2 regions of the Effusibacillus sp. SKA8 genome follow, and region 1 is predicted to be linked to the other one. Evidence: riboswitches for the same ligand, from Rfam matches in the RefSeq annotation. Region 1 holds a riboswitch; the other holds the start of a gene.
What was found. A riboswitch is a leader RNA that binds a small molecule or an ion and turns the genes downstream of it on or off. The one in region 1 is predicted to bind thiamine pyrophosphate.

Region 1 (9,202 bases):
GTTGTTTGACACTTATTTTTATTCTGCGCAGGAAACCGAGCTTCGCAACAGAGCGGCCTACATCAGCAGCATTTTGGTGCGGCAGCCTGACTCCACATTGGCCATGACGATCGCGGAAGAACTGTTGAATGAATCCAACAGCCGCATGGAAATCATCGGCCCCCTTTTTTCAAACCAGGACTCAAATTTTCTGGACACGTTGCCGCTGGACATCAAGCAAAAAATGATGGCGGGCGAACAGGTTTTGCGGCGCGGGACGACTCCCGGGTTTGGCGATTTTCGTTCCGACACCAACAGCGCCTGGGTGCTGCATCCGATTCAGGATCAAGGCCGGATTCGCGCCTTGCTGCTGATCCACCAGCCCGTTACTGTCATTGAGACGGCGATCGAGCAGATCCGGAACTTGATTTTCTTTGCGGCCGGGATCGCGATTATCCTAACTACCGGTCTGTCCTTTGTGGTGTCGAAGAATCTTTCGCGGCCGGTGATCCAAATGACAAAGGTCGCCGAACAGATGGCGAAGGGCGACTTTCACGGGAAAGTCAACGTCGTGACCGGGGACGAAGTCGGCCGTTTGGGCCATACTCTGAACTTCTTGGCCGAAAGTTTGACGGATACGATCGATAATTTGTCGAAGGAAAAAGAACAGTTGTCTGGCATTTTGCTCTCGATGACATCGGGCGTGGTGTCTGCCGATTTGGAAGGCAGGGTGACGCTTGCCAACCAGCCGGCAAGAAAGTGGCTGCGCTCCTTGTTGTTGGAAGAGACCGGACAACCGCTGGAGGACCGCCTGCCAAAGGAATTGAACGATTTGAAAAATCTCGTGCTGGAAAAACCGGAAACGAAAGTTGCGGAACTTAACTGGCAGGGGCGTTACATTGCGTTGACGATGACCCCGTTGTACGAACCGGACGGCGGTGCGGTCAGGGGCGTCGTCGCGGTGTTCCGGGATGTGACGGAGGAACGCACCCTTGACCGGATGCGCAAGGATTTTGTTGCCAGCGTGTCCCACGAATTGCGGACGCCGCTTGCGATGATGCAAGGTTACGGCGAAGCGCTGCTGGATGAGTTTGGCGACGATCCGGAGCAGCGGCGGGAACTTACGCAAATCATTCTCGATGAAACGAACCGGATGAAGCGTCTCGTCAACGACCTGCTCGATTTGGCCCAGTTGGAAGCGGGGCAATTCGAACTGCACGCTTCGGAGATTGATTTGACAAATGTCGTCAAATGGATCGGGCGCAAGTTCCAGACTCTCGCTCATGAACGGCAGATTCACCTTGGTGTCGATTTGAAGGAAGAAGAACCCTGCCTGATTGTGGGAGACTCCGACCGGTTGGAACAGGTGTTCACGAACCTGATCGACAATGCGATGCGCCATACCCCAGCCGGCGGAACCGTGACGCTTTCGATGCGGAAACTCGGCTCTTATGTTCAGGTATCGGTCTCTGATACAGGGGAGGGAATCCCGGAAGAGGATTTGCCTTTCATCTTTGAACGTTTCTACAAAGTGGACAAAGCGCGGACCCGATCGAAAGGCGGCACCGGATTGGGATTGTCGATCGCAAAAAATATCGTGGCCAAACATCATGGTGATATAGTGGTTTCCAGCACCGTCGGAAAAGGAACGACGTTTACCGTAATGCTTCCCCTCTTGCAGCAAACCGCCCCCCTGCACTAAAAGAAGCAGGGGGTTTTACTTCGCAGGTGTTTTTTGCGGGATAACCGGGATAGCGATTACGTTTCCGGAAACAGGCGGCTTAAGATATCAGCGATTTCGTCAGAAAAGGAGGAGACGGGCCGTCCGGCGCGAACACCTTCCGCCAGTTTGCGGATTCTCGTCACGGTGTCCAAATCCGCCGTGACGATAGCCTTGTAACCCGGTCCCGTTCGCTCGGCCGCTTCTTTTACAGAATATTTGACCGAATCGATTTTGGAACCGCTGATGTCCGATTTCAAGTCGACACCAACCAGGGAAAGGCGGCCGATCAACAACACGTAAGCCCGCTCGACACCGGGAATCCCCGTAAGAATTTGTGCGATATGGTCCGCTTGTTGGGACGGATTGCCATACGTTTGCGGCCGTTCGGCCTGCTGGTTCGCTCGTATGTTTTTTTGTTGATCCGGGTTGCCCGGTTTTTCGGGTGCTTCTTTGGCGGACGGGTGTTCCTCCCCCGGAGGGGTGCGCTCCTGGCTGGGCCGGTTCATACCGTCGGCGGTCGGTCCGTATTTTGGCGCCTGGGCTACCGGACGACACCCCGCAACGGTTAGAAAAGCACAGAAAGCGAGAATGGCTGCCGCCCATTTTTTATCATTCATACCAATCACCTCAGGCGTAGTATTGCCTGCACCTCAAAATATTCGTAAGGGATCTCACGGAAATTTTGGTTGAATATGGGGTAGTATAGATGGCAGAGGTGACGGGAATGTCTTGGGTGTATTACGGGAAACTGTTTGACAGCAAATTTCAGGCGGGTTGTCTGGCGGCGAGAATTCGGGACGACTGGTGGACCAATCCGGCCAGGTCTCCCCGATTTGTCGGCATTTATCAAACGAAATCCGGGCGCTACGGCGTGAAATACCTGTGGTGACTGGCTTTTTCACGTGGAACAATTGGCAAAATTCCGAAAAATGATGGAAATTGTCGGTTGCCCCGGTCGAAAATTCAACAAAAAATTCCATGCTCCAGATTGAAGCACTGGAGTAGAGATGTTAGGAGGAATTGACTATGCACAAAAATCCGGATGATCAAAAAATTGCGAAATTGCTGCGTGAATCCAAGACGATTGCCGTGTTTGGCCTGTCGGACGATCCGGCCAAAGCGAGCAATCAAGTGGCCCAGTATTTGCAGTCACAGGGATATGAAATCGTTCCGATCAATCCCAAACTGACGACCGTATTGGGACGGAAGGCCTACCCGACGCTGTTGGATGTCGAAGGCCCCGTCGATATTGTTGACGTATTCCGTCGAAGCGAGCAAATTCCGGAAGTCGTCGATCAGGTGATGCAAATGAAGCACAAGCCGAAAGCGGTCTGGATCCAGCTGGGCATCGTCAACGACGAGCAGTGCCAGCGGGTTGAGGAAGCGGGGATGATGGCCATCCAGGACGCTTGTATGAAAATCGAACATCGCCGCTTGCTCGACCAAGAGGCGCTTTAAAAATAGCTTTCCTCTCCTGATTTGGAATTGGATTGCCGATATGGGGCAAATTATCATTAAGGATGGGAGAACGACCATCCGCTGTTTCAGAAAAATAGGATACAGGGGAGGAACTGATTTCATGAATCCGGATCGGGCAGCCACGCTACCAGCCGAAAAGGAGCAAACCCATGCAGACCGCTCCTGATCGCCGGACTGATTGTAGCCATGCTTTTTGCATCTCTGGACAATACAATCGTCGGCACTGCAATGCCTAAGATTGTCGGAGAACTTGGCGGATTAGACATGATGACCTGGTTAACGACGGCGTATATGTTAAGTTCTACAGCAGTTGTCCCGGTTGCCGGCAAACTTGCCGACCTGATCGGTCGGAAAGTGGTGTATGTTGCGGAGCTTACAATTTTTAGGTTTTCTACATAAATCTTCCGGTTGGCATTTTGGCAACTGTCCTGATCAGCATGGGGCTTAAGGGGCATCATGCTGATCGACCGGTTGCAATTGACATTGGCGGGATTATTACGATGATTGGCGGCGTGGTCAGCTTGCTGCTTGCGTTAACGTTTTGGGGCAAAGATTACCCCTGGACATCGTGGCAAATCCTCAGTCTGTTTCTTGGGTCAGCGGTGTTTCTCGCTCTGTTTGCGGTCATCGAGTCGAAAACACGTGAACCCATTTTACCGATGTACTTGTTTGAACATAAACCCTTCTCCGTTTTGAACGGGATCGGCTTCCTGATGTCTGTCGGGATGTTCGGAGCCATTATGTTTGTCCCCCTGTTTATGCAAGGAATTATTAGAATTAGTCCTTCCGCCTCCGGAACCGTCATGATGCCCATGATGCTCACCATGATAGCGGCAAGTATTCTTGGCGGTCGATCGGTAAGAAAAATTGGCATCCGTACCCAAATTATGATCGGGATGATCACAATGGCTGTGGGATTTTGGCTCTTGTCGACAATGGGAATCCTGACTTCAAAATGGGTCGCCATGAGTTATATGATGGTGCTTGGGGTGGGAATTTTGGTCTGATGATGCCGATCCTAACCCTCGCTCTGCAAGAAGCGTTTCCCAGGTCAGAACTGGGGGTGGTCACTTCCTCCAGCCAATTTTTTCGGCAAATCGGAGGAACATTCGGGATGACGATTTTGGGGGCTGTTATGAATTATCGTTCAACCAGTTTGTTGACCGAACAGCTGGTGCCGATGCTGGAAAAACTGCCTCCCCAGTCGCACGGGATGGCGGAACAGTTTGCATCGATGATCAGAAGCAATCTCCAAGGCTTGTATTCGATCTTATTAAGCCCGGAAACATTGCAAAAAATACCATCCGCTGTCCAACAACTGCTGCTTCCGGTTTTGAAGACGGCTTTGGTGGATACATTGCACAACGTGTTTCTGTACGGCTTGCTGTTTGTCCTGCTTGGTGCTCTGTTGACACCCTTTGTTGGACCTTGGACAGAAAAAAGGGAAAAACTGTCCAGTAGAAACACGATCAATCTTTCGTACACTTGTGCCGGGCAGATGGGAGGACATCTTTGCCTTTTCTTTATCCCCCTTTCTTTTCTTGCTGAAATATGTTACTTTTGAATCGATATATCTCCACTAGGGGTGCTGCTTGTCGGCTGAGAGAGGATTTCCTCAACCCTTGGAACCTGGCACTAGATAATGCTAGCGTAGGGAAGTGGGTGACGACACTGCATAAATTGCGTCATTCTTGCGTCATTTGCCGCCTTCCCGTAGTAAGGAAGCGGTTTTTTTGCTATCTGACGCGGAAAGAGAAGTGTGAATTTGTATGGACAGCAGATTGTATGTGATAACCGGTTCCGCTTTTTTAAAAGGGCGGCGCCTGGAAGACGTGATCAACGAAGCCATTCGCGGCGGAGCGGACTGCGTTCAATTGCGGGAAAAAGACTTGTCGGGCAGGGCTTTGTTGGAAATGGCAACCGTTTTGCGGAGGCTGACGAGAGAGAAAGGGATCCCGTTTATTGTCAATGACAGGTTGGATATTGCGCTTGCTTCCAATGCGGATGGCGTGCATCTCGGCCAGGACGATCTGCCGATCGGAACCGCAAGAGAGTTGCTCGGACCCGACAAGATCGTCGGCATCTCGACGCACAATCCGCGGGAAGCGGTGGCAGCAGAACGGGCGGGCGCCGATTACATCGGATTGGGACCTGTCAATCCGACCGAAACCAAACCCGATGCAAAAGCGGCTATCGGTGTGGAAGGGGTGCGGGAGGTCCGCCGCCACGTATCGATTCCGATTGTAGCGATCGGCGGAATCAAACGGGAAGATGTGGGCGAAATTATCCGCGCCGGCGCAAACGGAGTCGCTGTGATCAGCGCGATCATAGGAGCTGATGACGTGTACGGAGCGGCGTTTGCCATGCGGTCAGCAATCGATCGCGTTCGGGGGGAGGACGGGAAACGGCATGGAACTTACGATTAACGGTCAGGTCAAAAATATTCCCGGTGCCAAAACGCTTGCCGATGTGGTTAACCATTACGGTCTCAGCGACAAGATTATCGTGATCGAGCACAATCTGGAGATTGTGCCGCGGGAAAAGTACGGGGCAACCAAAGTGGCACCCGGAGACAAAATCGAGATCGTCCACTTTGTTGGTGGCGGTTGATTAAGGAGGATACCAAATGGCAATACAAACCATGCAAACGGATGAATTGCGGATTGGCAACCACGTTTTTAGCTCCCGGCTGTTTCTTGGCACGGGCAAGTTCCCCGATTTGGACATACAGCAACGGGCGGTCGACGCGTCCGGTGCCGAGGTGCTGACATTTGCCGTCCGGCGGCTGAATCTTGAGAATCCGGATGCGCCGAATTTCCTGGAACGTCTGGATCTAAAAAAATTCACCCTGCTGCCGAACACCGCCGGTGCCACCACGGCGGAAGAAGCGGTTCGCATTGCGCGTCTCGCCCAAGCGTCGGGACTGTGTGACATGATCAAAGTCGAAGTGATCGGCGATCCGAAAACCCTTTTGCCCGATCCGATCGAAACGCTAAAAGCGACCCGGATTCTTGTCGAGGAGGGGTTTACGGTTCTGACCTACACTTCAGATGACCCGATTCTTGCCCGCCGCTTGCAGGATGCGGGTGCGCACGCCGTGATGCCGGGCGCTTCCCCGATCGGTTCCGGACTGGGAATCGTGAACCCGCATTATCTCAAATTCATCATTGAAGAAGCAAAAGTTCCGGTCATCATTGATGCGGGAGTCGGCTCTCCGGCGGATGCGGCCCTGGCGATGGAACTGGGTGCGGACGGTGTGCTGCTCAACACCGCTGTGGCCGGCGCGAAAGATCCGGTGTTGATGGCGGAGGCGATGAAACTGGCGGTGGAAGCGGGACGCAAGGGTTATCTTGCCGGCAGAATTCCGAAAAAACGGTACGCAAGCGCGTCCTCTCCGCTTGAAGGCATGATCGAATAGGGAGGAGACCGGCATGCACATTCAGGGGTTCGCGCTTGGTGCGTTTCAAACGAACTGTTACGTTCTTACGGATGAGGGTACACGCACTGCCATTGTCATTGATCCGGGGTATAACCCGGACATTGTGCTGGATGCGATCGACGGTTATCAGGTGACGCATATTTTGTTGACCCACGCTCATTTGGACCATATCGGAGGGCTTGGAAAACTCAAAGAATTGACTGGAGCCCCGATTCTCATCCACGAAAACGAAAAAAACTGGCTGACCGATCCCATGTTGAACGGATCGGGCAGATGGCCGCAACTAGGAGGGTTGATTACCGGTCCCGCAGCGGACCGGTTTGTCGCGGAGGGCGATAAAATCCCGTTTGCGGATCGCGAGTTGTCGGTGGTTTTCGTGCCGGGACATTCCCCCGGATCGGTCGCCTACATTTTGGAGAATCAAGTGTTTGCAGGCGATACGCTGTTTTACGGAAGCGTCGGGAGAACGGATTTGCCCGGTGGGGATTTTGACACGCTGGCGACAAGCATCAAAACCAAACTCTACACGCTTCCACCAAATACGATCGTGTATCCCGGCCACGGGCCGGAGACGACCATCGGACGGGAACGAAACTACAACCCGTTTGTCCGGGATGATTATGTCCATAACGGGAAATAGGAGGATGTAAATGGGTTGCACCACCATCCTGTTTTCCGATAATGGAATATGTGTGGAGGATTGATTTGTTGCCAAAGGGGGAGATATAATTAGATTATTAACTTAAAATTATTAAAATTTACAGAGGGGGGTCTTTGTGAAAAAAGGAGTGCTTTCCATTCTGCTCTGGACCGCGATTTCGGTCCTTGGCGCCGCGGCGTTCGGACTGCTGGCACTGTCGAGAGGGGAAACAATTTCAGCCGCCTGGCTGGTTGTTGCCGCTGTCAGCTCGTATGCGGTTGCATATCGATTTTATAGTAAATTTATCGCCAGAAAAATTTACGAAGTGAATGACAACCGCGCGACCCCGGCTGAAATCAACAACGACGGGAAGGACTACGTTCCGACGCAAAAATGGGTGTTATTCGGGCATCACTTTGCCGCAATTGCAGGAGCGGGTCCGTTGGTCGGCCCAATTCTGGCGGCCCAGATGGGATATCTGCCGGGGGCGCTTTGGATTATTGTCGGCGTCGTTCTTGCGGGAGCCGTGCAAGACTCCGTGATTTTGATGGCGTCGATGCGCCGAAACGGCAAATCGCTCGGGCAAATGGCAAAAGAAGAAGTCGGCCCGTTTGGCGGAATGATCGCGTCGTTTGGGATTCTTGCGATTATGATCATCTTGATTGCCGTGCTGGGTTTGGTGGTTGTGAAAGCGCTTGCGGAATCTCCGTGGGGCGTGTTTACGATTGCAATGACGATTCCGATTGCCATCTTTATGGGGATTTACATGCGGTTTATCCGTCCGGGACGCGTTTTCGAAGGTTCCGTTATCGGATTTGTGCTGCTGATTTTGTCTCTGTGGGCCGGCCAGTATGTCGCTGCAGACCCGGCGTTGTCGAAAATGTTTACCTTCCGGGCCGACCAGCTGGCGATCATGATCGCCATTTACGGCTTTATCGCATCGATCTTGCCGGTTTGGTTGTTGCTGGCGCCACGCGATTACCTGAGTTCGTTCCTTAAGATTGGAACCATTTTCCTGTTGGCTATCGGCATTCTGCTTGTGCTGCCCGATTTGAAAATGCCTGCCATCAGCAGATTCGTGGATGGAAGCGGTCCGGTATTTGCGGGTCCCTTGTTCCCGTTCCTGTTTATTACGATCGCGTGCGGTGCGGTGTCGGGGTTCCATTCGCTGGTTTCCTCCGGCACAACACCGAAGATGCTGGAAAAGGAATCCCATTCCCGGATGATCGGTTACGGCGGCATGCTGATGGAATCGGGCGTGGCGGTAATGGCCTTGATTGCCGCTTGTGCGCTGGAGCCGGGACTTTACTTCGCGATGAACTCACCGGCGGCTGTGATCGGGGCGGATGCGGCGGCAGCCGCTGCGAAAATCTCCGCCTGGGGATTCCAGGTGACTCCCGAACAAATTACCAACGCCGCGAAAGAAATTGGCGAGAAAACGATCCTGTCCCGCACGGGTGGAGCTCCGACTTTGGCCGTTGGGATGGCGGAGATTTTCTCCCAGTTCCTTGCCGGAGCAAAGGCGTTCTGGTATCATTTCGCGATTTTGTTTGAAGCGGTCTTTATTCTCACAACGATTGACGCGGGAACCCGGATCGGACGTTTCATGATCCAGGACATCATCGGCAACTTCTACAAACCGTTTGCCCGTACCGATGTATTTGCGTATAACGTCATTGCATCGGCGTTGATTACGCTCGGTTGGGGATATTTCCTCTATCAGGGCGCCGTTGACCCGTTTGGCGGCATCAACTCCCTGTGGGCGCTGTTCGGGATTTCTAACCAGATGCTGGCGGGGATCGCCCTTGCGGTGGCAACCACCATTATCATCAAAATGGGCAAAGCCCGTTACGCTTGGGTGACAATCGTTCCGTTCGTCTGGTTGTGTGTGACAACCTTGGGAGCAGCCTTCATGAAACTGTTCTCTTCCGACCCGGCGATC
Region 2 (9,202 bases), on a different contig from region 1:
TGTTTACCGGAATCCGGCACTTTAAGCATTAATTTTTTGCCGATTTGCTTGTCGAATTTTTGAATTCGACAAGCAGCGGAGAAATCTGCCAAGATATGACGCGAAATGGCTTGGAAATGCGATAGCCACAAGACAACAAATTGAAAAATAAGGTCTGACCCGTGTTCGCGTTCAAAATCCCGCATCGCGTGACATCGTTTGACAGACGGGAGCGAAAAAGGCGCGTGCGGAAAAAGAAGCGGATGTCAAACACAGGTCAGACCTTGTATGGCTGCAGATGCACAGATACGGCAGGTCAGAACCGCATGCAAACAGGAGGTCAGACCTTGTCTGTCGAAAAAGGAGGGCAATTGTATGAAAGTGCTCGTGATCGGAAGCGGGGGTCGTGAACACGCTCTTGTCTGGAAGCTAGCCCAAAGCCCGCGCGTGCAAAAGGTGTTCTGCGCTCCGGGCAATGCTGGGATCGCGGAACTGGCGGAGTGTGTCGCGATTCCTGCGGATGCGGTCAACCGGTTGGCCGATTTTGCGGAGCGGGAAAAAATCGATCTGACGGTGGTCGGACCGGAAGCGGCCCTTTTGGCGGGTGTGGTGGACGAGTTTGAGCGGCGCGGGCTGCGGATTTTCGGACCGTGCAAAGCGGCCGCCCTGATTGAAGGCAGCAAGGCGTTCGCCAAGGATTTGATGCTGACCAACGGGATTCCCACAGCCAAGTACCGCACTTTCACGGATATGCGAGCCGCTTTGCAATACATTCGGGAACAAGGCGCCCCGATCGTCGTAAAAGCGGATGGTTTGGCGGCGGGAAAAGGCGTGATTGTGGCGCAAACCCTCGCCGAAGCGGAGGATGCCGTCCGGACGATTATGGAAGCGAAGGCGTTTGGCGAGGCGGGAAGCCAGGTGGTGGTCGAAGAGTTTCTTGCGGGCGAAGAAGCGACGGTTATGGCATTTGTGGATGGAACGACGGTGAAACTGATGGTGCCCTCGCAGGATCACAAGCAAGTTTTCGACGGGGACCGCGGCCCGAATACCGGAGGCATGGGAACCTATGCGCCGGTGCCCAAAGTAACCGAAGATCTGTTGCGGGAAGTGGAAGCGGCGATTGTTCGCCCGGCGGTTCAGGCGCTGGCGGCAAAAGGAACGCCGTACAAAGGCGTGCTGTACGCCGGATTGATGCTGACGGCGGAAGGCCCGAAGGTGATTGAGTTTAACGCCCGTTTTGGCGACCCGGAGACGCAGGTTGTGCTGCCTTTGTTGGAGAACGATCTGGTTGACGTGGTGGAGGCGGTGATCGACGGCCGGTTGAACGAAGTGAATCTTTCCTGGAAAAATGGGGCTGCCGTTTGTGTCATTCTTGCGGCCCAAGGATATCCCGGTGCTTACAGGAAGGGTGACGTGATTGAAGGGCTTGACCGGTTGCCGGAACAAGTGGTGGCATTCCATGCGGGAACTGCCGCCGCCAACGGGCGGTTTGTCACAAACGGCGGCCGGGTGTTCGGCATAACCGGCTTTGGGCCCGATTTGAAAGCAGCCAAAGAAGCGGCTTATCGCGGGGTAAAATCCATCCGTTTCGAAGGCATGCACTACCGGACGGATATTTCCGACAAAGCGTTTCGGGAATAGCCAGGCAATTTTTCAAAAACCGCCTTGTAAACCTTCTTCACTTGGAGTAATTTAGAATTGTAAGAAAAAAAGTGTTGCTACTAGGGGTGCCCAAGAGCTTGGGCTGAGAAAGGAACGCGATGAAGTTCCTTGACTCTCGGGACCTGATCTGGATCATACCAGCGTGGGAAAGTAGTTTGGCTTGCATCTTTTCGCGGATAGGCTTGCGATTGCCCGTTTGCGGATTGTCGGCCGGGTCCTGTTTTTGAACGGGACCCGGTTTCTTGTACAGCCAATCCTGCCGTTTTTATCCGGTCATGTCTGCCAAGCTCGGGTCGTTTCCGAAAAAAAGGAGGTAAGGATATGACCAAAAGTTTGCAAGACCGGCCCGCCATCGAGTTGAAGTCCGCTTTTCCGGGGAGCCGCAAAGTGTACGTGCAGGGTTCGCGCCCCGATATTCGGGTTCCGATGCGGGAAATCCAACTGCATCCGTCGACGACTCCGCAGGGAGAGGTTGAAAACGAACCCGTTCGCGTTTACGACACAAGCGGTCCTTATACGGATGCCGCATGTTCCGTCGATATTCGAAAAGGGCTTCCGGCTTTGCGCCGCGGTTGGATTTTGGAACGGGGCGATGTGGAAGAGTATGAGGGGAGGGAAGTCAAACCGGAAGACGATGGGTTGCGGGCAGACGATCCCCGGGCGAACCGCGAGATTTTTCCGGGGCTCAAGCGCCGTCCGCTGCGGGCGAAACCGGGAAAAAACGTGACACAGTTGCACTATGCCCGCCGCGGCATCGTTACGCCGGAGATGGAGTTCATCGCGATACGGGAAGGGGTGTCGCCGGAATTTGTCCGGGAAGAGGTGGCCCGCGGCCGCGCGATCATTCCGGCGAACATCAACCATCCGGAAAGCGAGCCGATGATTATCGGGCGCAATTTTCACGTGAAAGTGAACGCCAATATTGGAAATTCCGCCGTCGCTTCGTCGATTGAAGAGGAAGTCGAGAAGATGACCTGGGCGATTCGCTGGGGCGCGGACACGGTCATGGATCTGTCCACGGGAAAGAACATCCACACTACGCGCGAATGGATCATCCGCAATTCTCCCGTTCCCATCGGAACGGTTCCGATCTATCAAGCCCTGGAAAAAGTGAACGGCGTGGTGGAGGATCTCAGTTGGGAGGTCTATCGCGACACGTTGATCGAACAGGCGGAACAGGGTGTCGATTATTTCACGATTCACGCCGGCGTGCTTTTGCGGTACATCCCGCTGACCGCCAAACGGGTAACCGGCATCGTGTCCCGCGGCGGCTCGATTATGGCGGCGTGGTGCCTCGCCCATCATCAGGAGAACTTCCTGTATACCCACTTTGAAGAGATTTGCGAAATCATGAAAACCTACGATGTGGCCTTCTCGCTGGGAGACGGCTTGCGCCCGGGATCGATCGCCGACGCCAACGACGAGGCCCAATTCGCCGAACTGAAAACGCTGGGCGAACTGACCGAAATCGCTTGGAAACACGACGTTCAGGTGATGATCGAAGGCCCCGGCCATGTTCCGATGCACAAGATTAAAGAAAATGTGGATCTCCAGATGGAAATCTGCCATGAGGCGCCGTTCTATACGTTGGGACCGCTGACGACCGATATCGCGCCAGGTTATGACCACATCACTTCCGCGATCGGCGCGGCGATGATCGGTTGGTACGGCACTGCGATGCTTTGTTACGTGACCCCGAAGGAACACCTGGGCCTTCCGAACAAAAACGACGTTCGCGAAGGAGTGATCGCCTATAAGATTGCGGCGCACGCTGCCGATCTGGCAAAAGGGCATCCTGGCGCCCAAAAACGGGACGACGCCCTCTCCAAGGCACGCTTCGAATTCCGGTGGCGCGACCAGTTCAACCTGTCCCTCGATCCGGAACGGGCAATGGAGTATCATGATGAAACGCTTCCGGCCGAAGGGGCCAAAACGGCGCATTTTTGTTCGATGTGCGGCCCCAAATTCTGCAGCATGAGGATCACGCAGGATATCCGCGAATATGCCGAAACCAAGGGCGTTGACTTTGAGGCGGCGATCGAAGAGGGGCTGAAGGAAAAGGCGAAGGAATTCCGGGAAAGCGGCGGGCAAATTTACCGGTGAGGGAGTACACGGCATGCGACGAGTGCCGGAGATCGGACGGGAGATGGCCGAATGACTGTATTGCTGAATGATGCACCCTTTGGGGTGCTTTCTTTTTTGATTTTCCCCCTTTACAAAACACCCGGCTCGTTGTATTCTAATATTGGAATTGATAATCATTATCATTTAAATTGGAATCATTCCAAACAAACTACATATTCAGGGGGAGAAACGACGTGTTATACAAGAAATGGGCCATTGCAGTATTTGCATCTTCATTGGTTTTAACTGCTTGCGGCGCGAAGCAAGAGGCTGGTAAACCGGCGGAACAGCCGAAACAAGAGGCTCCGAAAGAGCAAAAATCGGCTGCCGACGCACAAGTCAAGGCGTACAAGGAGATGGTTGACGAGCTGGCCAAAGGCAAAGACGGCGGCAAGGTGGATTACGACAAAATCGAAAAGCTCTACAACGATCAGTTCAAGACGTTCGTGCAAGCTCGCGACAGCGAGTTCAAGGAAGAGCTCGACCAGCAAATTTCCAATGCGGTCAAAGCGGGCAAAGACGGTCAGTTGAAATCCGACATCGTCGAGCAAATCGTTAACAAGCTTGGCCAAAAGGCGTTCTTCTTGACTCTCCGCCACGAATTGAAAGAAGCGGAGGAGCATTTCTCCGACAAGACGAAAGCCAAGGAGGAAGTCGAGGAGGCAAAAGCGTACTACAACGGTGTCCTCAAATCCACTGTCGAGAAGCGAGACAAGGCGTATGGAACCCAACTGGCGGCCGCGATTGACGGCGCGTTGCAAGATATGGCCACCGCAATCGAGGGCGGCAACAAACTCGATTTCTCTCTGGCAAAGCAAGTGGTCGACAAGACTTTGATGAAGGCGTTCTATCTTGCGGTTGGCGGCGCGCAAGGGTACGCTTACAAGATTGAGAAGGCGGTACGGGAGGGGAAAGACCCGAAGGCGGAGCAGGCGGAAGGATGGGCTTTCTATCAGTCGCTTTACGGGTACCTTGCGAAATCCGCCAAAGAAGACGCGGAATTCATCCAAAACAAATTCGATCTGAAAACGGCCGCGAAAGACATCAAAGGCGACGAAATCAACAAAGCGTTTGTCCGCGCCTTTGCAAGTGTTGCGAAGGGTGAATACAAGGAATCCTTCGAGAATTTCGGCAAGGACAAAGGAGCTGTCACCGCTTTGGAAGGCGCTCTCTTCATTCAGGTGATCGAGGCGGACGCCAAGAAATTGCTGGGCGAAGCCGAAACCAAGGCGCTGCTTGAAAAAGCGGGCGAACTGGTGAAAGCGGCGAAGGCGAACGACAAGACGAAAGCGGAAGCGCTCTATAAAAAAGAGATCGAACCTGCGTTGGATAAACTCGGAAAAGCAGGAAAATAGTATAAAAAGGGTATCCGGGAAACCGGGTACCCCGTTTGCACACATTCGACCGTAACAGTGGACTCCGCTTGGTTAAGGCGGAGCGGAGGGGTGGCAGCAATGGGAAAGTCAGGGATATGGAAGCGACTGCACAACGGGTTGCTTGGCGCTTTTGTGTTGATATGGGTTGCCGGATGGGTCCCGGCTACGGCAAACGCCTATTCGTACGGGGACCCGAATGAGGAGCCGGTGGCTGAAGCGTACAAAAAAATAGTGGCGAAACTGAACGAAACACCACCCGATTTTGACGGGGCCAAAGCGGTGTTCGAGCCCGTCAAGCAGGAACTCGACATGCACATGGGAACCGAACCGGCGGCATCGGTATTGGCGAACTTAAAGGACAGGAAGAAGGAAAACGTCATTTCCGACATGCAGAAGATCCTGGTTTTGAATATCGCCAGACGGCTCGACAACATCGAAAAAGATTTTCAGAATTACAAGCAAGGCAAGCTGCTGATCGCGAAAGCGAACGCCACGTATGAAGCCCTTTCGCCGGCAGTGAAGCAAAAAGATCCCGCGTTAGATGCCGCGCTGCGGCAGGAGTTCGAGAAAGCGCTGCAATCTTTGGGGAATCCGGGGTTGTTCGGCGTCGGTGTGAAAGAGCCGGATCCGGCCGCCTTCAAAGCCAGCAAAGAAACCATTTTGAAGTCCTTGCAGAAACAAGTCGGGTTGCAGAGTTTGGAGATCGGCCATTTTACGGAAGGCAGCGGTCCCGGCAATGAGAAAAACCGGACCCAACAAGTCGGGACCGATTTTTCCGATGTGAAGAACTGGATTCCGATCGCCATGATTGTGGCCGTCGTCGCGGGAATTGTCGTATTCACGCGAAAGAAGATGCGAAAGTGAGCCGGCGGGAACGGTTGCGGGCAGGAGTCGGCCTTGTCGTCTCGACAGCGGTTGCGGTCGCCATAAGGCTTTTGTTCATCGCCCCGTACCCGACCGGATGGGACGACGTGGATTTTGCGCTTGCCCTTGAGCAGTATGATCTCTCCCGGATGCAGCCGCATTTTCCGGGATATCCGGTCTACATTTTGGTTGCGCACCTGTTTTGGCTATGGCTGCAGGACCCATTTTTGGCGTTGAGCGTATTGTCAGCCGCAGCGAGCGGTTTGACGGTCATTCCGCTCTGGCTGTTGTTTCATAAAATGGGGTCTCCGGCGATTGCCCGGATCACGGTATGGTTATACGCGTTGGCTCCGCTGCCGCTGGTGACCGGCATTCAGCCGATGTCCGAATCGCTCGGCGTGCTTCTGGCCGCCTGGCTCGCGTATTTTTCGTGGAGCGCGGCGGGAGACGGCGGGACCGCACGGGTGGGGAGAAAGCCGGGAAACGGAGCTGCGCGGTGGCTGACGAGTCCGGCCGCATGGTGTTTGCTGGCGGCAGGAATCACGTTGGGGCTGTTGCTTGGAGTTCGCGTCTCCTATTGGGCGCTGTCAGCCCTCTGGTTGTGGGCGGTCGTTCGTGTGTTTCGCACATCCGGGCTCCCGGTGATGCGGCGGCTTGGCCTTGCAGCGGTTTCCGCCGGGGCGGTGGCCGTCACCTGTGCGGTCTGGTTATCGGCCTTGATTGTTTCAACGGGCGGCATCGATTCGTTTCTGGCGGTGGCCGTGTCTTTTACGGGCGGCCATTTCTCCGACTGGGGGGGCGTTTATCATGCCGGCTCAACGTTTTTGGACCGCGCGCTTTTGGCCCGTGCCGGACTTTTTTTCTTCCACCAGATCGGAGCGGCCGGGTTGGGGGCGATCTGGCCGGAAGACGTCAGGTTTGCCGGAATTGACGGCTTCCCGGAAGTGTTTTTGAAAACGGAAGTGTGGCGGTGGATTTCGACGGTTCTGATTGCGGCGGGCGCCGTGGGTCTTGCCGCAGCAAGCGCCATTCGCCTTTTTGCAGCTGGCGGAAGGTTGGGGTTGACGGGTGGCTTTGGTCACCGGCTTCCCGCCGGAAAAGCGGTATTTTTACTGATCTGGATCGTTCCTTATCTGCTTTGGGCGTTTTTTGCGCAGAATGTCGAGAAGCCAAGACACATACTGCCGCTGCTGCCGCCGCTTCTTTATTTGCTGGTGACGGGGCTGTGGCGGCTGGCCGGTTGGGCGGCGCCGCTACACACTGTTTTGCAGCGGCGAATCTTCACGGTTTTGGGAGTTGTCTGGGGGATTGCGATGACTGGCGTTTCGTATCCGCTTTTAAAGGAAGCTCATGCGACCGAATCCCCAATGATGCAACTTGCCCGCTATGTGAAGGCGAATGTTTCGACGGAAAACACTCTGATTTTTACATGGGAAGAACAACGGGTTCTCCACTACGTAAGTCCGGCTCATACCGCGATCCGGTTGCGCAAGTGGGAGGACTTCCGGAAGGAGATTCTGCAGTATCCGGAGCCGCCCGCCCGGATTCTGGCGACAAGCGCGCTGGTTGAGGGGATGGACCGGCCGGTCAAGCAGCTTTTTCGGGAAGTGGCGGTGTTTACAGGAAGTCCCTGGTTATATCCCACTTATCACACAATCACTCTCTACGAAGGTACGCCGGCATTGCATGAAGAATTGCGGAAGGGCAAGGGGGAAACAGCATGGAAATCCAAGCGTTTTTGATCACGTTTCGCGAGGCGTTGGAAGCTTTGTTAATCGTGGGAATTATCACGACGTACTTGAAGCGGGTTCAGCGTCCCGAATTTGTCAAATACGTCTGGTCCGGCGCGGGACTTGCCGTGGCAGCGAGCTTTGCGGTCGCGCTGCTGTTCCAGGTTGTCCTGACCGGGTTTGCCGCGATGGGCAGTGAGATGTATTTGAAAATCGGGATTATGTTTGTCTCCGCTCTCCTCTTGACCCAGATGGTATTCTGGATGGCCAGGCAAAGCCGGGATATCAAAGGAAAAGTCGAAGGCAAACTCGATCGGTTCATCACAGCCGGCAACGTGTTCGGCATGGTCGTTCACTCTTTCCTTGTCGTGCTGCGGGAAGGGGTCGAAACGGTGTTCTTCTTTGCCGCGATCACGGGAGGCAACATCGGAGCCGCCATGCAAGGCTGGGGAGCCGCTACCGGGATTGTGTTGGCGGCGGTTGTCAGCCACTTCTTCTTTAAAGGCACGATGCGGGTTCCGCTGAAAATCTTTTTTAAGGTGACCGGCGCGTTTATTATCCTGATCGCGGCGGGTCTTTTGGTGCAGGGATTCTCCATGATGCAGGACCTGAATCTGGTCGGCAGCGTGATGCCGCACCTTTATGACCTGACCTGGTTGATGCCGGAGCATCCCATCGATTACGAGCACTATGTGCGAGATACCGGCAAAGAGCCGATTTTGTCGGGACAGGTCGGAATTTTCCTGAAGGCGCTGTTCGGCTATTCTGCCAGTCCTTCGCTGGAAGAGGTGCTGCTTTATATCGGGTATTTTGTGGCGCTGTACTTCTTGATCCTTCGCCGTAATGCGCAGTCGGCCGTACAACCTCAAGCGGCGAAGACGGAAGCCGCGGCTCGCGAAGAGCAAACGGCCGACGCGAAGGCGGCGGAAGGACGGCCGGTTGCCGGCAACGCAAAGGTGGCGAAAGAATCGTGAAATCCGCTACCCGGTTCGAAATTCTTGCTGCAAGATGCTGGAACGTGCTGAACGAGGGCAAGACGTTTACTCCTGTATTCGTCTTGTCTGTTTTTCTGGTTGCGAACGGTTTCGCGGTTGACCTGCCGCGTCTCGGAAAAGCGGCGGTTGTCACGCTTCCGCTGTTTCTCTTGTACTACATCTACGACTTCCCCCTGCACCTGCGCTGGTTTTTGCTGCCGCCGCTGGCAGCGTTTGCCGGGCTGTTCGGCCACTGGAACGGCGGTCTGTTGTTGTGGGCGTCAGGTTTGTATGCGTTTTTCACCTTTTTTTTCTGGGGGACACTGTATTACCATCTGCGGATTGGAACGACCTGGTGGAATTTCACGCGGATCTGGAAGTTGTTTCTGAAAAATACGGATTCCACAAGCGGCAATGTGTTCGAGCAGCTTCCGAAAGCGTTTTTGCTGCTGCAGGCGCTGGATTGGAGCTACTTCCGGCTTGGAGCGGGGCG

Region 2: another riboswitch for thiamine pyrophosphate. It lies ahead of thiC (phosphomethylpyrimidine synthase ThiC); the one in region 1 lies ahead of thiE (thiamine phosphate synthase).

The regions. Positions count from the first base shown of each region.
Region 1 covers NZ_JBZCSF010000014.1:2,569-11,770, reverse strand. Annotated here, with positions in the region: gene AC4ED1_RS11770 (ATP-binding protein) at 1-1,681, shown strand, start outside; gene AC4ED1_RS11765 (YhcN/YlaJ family sporulation lipoprotein) at 1,738-2,319, opposite strand; gene AC4ED1_RS11760 (hypothetical protein) at 2,409-2,591, shown strand; gene AC4ED1_RS11755 (CoA-binding protein) at 2,729-3,160, shown strand; partial or broken gene AC4ED1_RS11750 (MFS transporter) at 3,368-4,745, shown strand; TPP riboswitch at 4,753-4,855, shown strand; gene thiE (thiamine phosphate synthase) at 4,951-5,607, shown strand; gene thiS (sulfur carrier protein ThiS) at 5,591-5,791, shown strand; gene AC4ED1_RS11735 (thiazole synthase) at 5,808-6,599, shown strand; gene AC4ED1_RS11730 (MBL fold metallo-hydrolase) at 6,613-7,260, shown strand; gene AC4ED1_RS11725 (carbon starvation CstA family protein) at 7,397-9,202, shown strand, end outside.
Region 2 covers NZ_JBZCSF010000010.1:88,027-97,228, forward strand. Annotated here, with positions in the region: gene purH (bifunctional phosphoribosylaminoimidazolecarboxamide formyltransferase/IMP cyclohydrolase) at 1-32, shown strand, start outside; gene purD (phosphoribosylamine--glycine ligase) at 355-1,620, shown strand; TPP riboswitch at 1,693-1,807, shown strand; gene thiC (phosphomethylpyrimidine synthase ThiC) at 1,963-3,744, shown strand; gene AC4ED1_RS09835 (hypothetical protein) at 3,960-5,120, shown strand; gene AC4ED1_RS09840 (hypothetical protein) at 5,220-6,005, shown strand; gene AC4ED1_RS09845 (hypothetical protein) at 6,002-7,747, shown strand; gene AC4ED1_RS09850 (FTR1 family iron permease) at 7,726-8,709, shown strand; gene AC4ED1_RS09855 (alkaline phosphatase family protein) at 8,706-9,202, shown strand, end outside.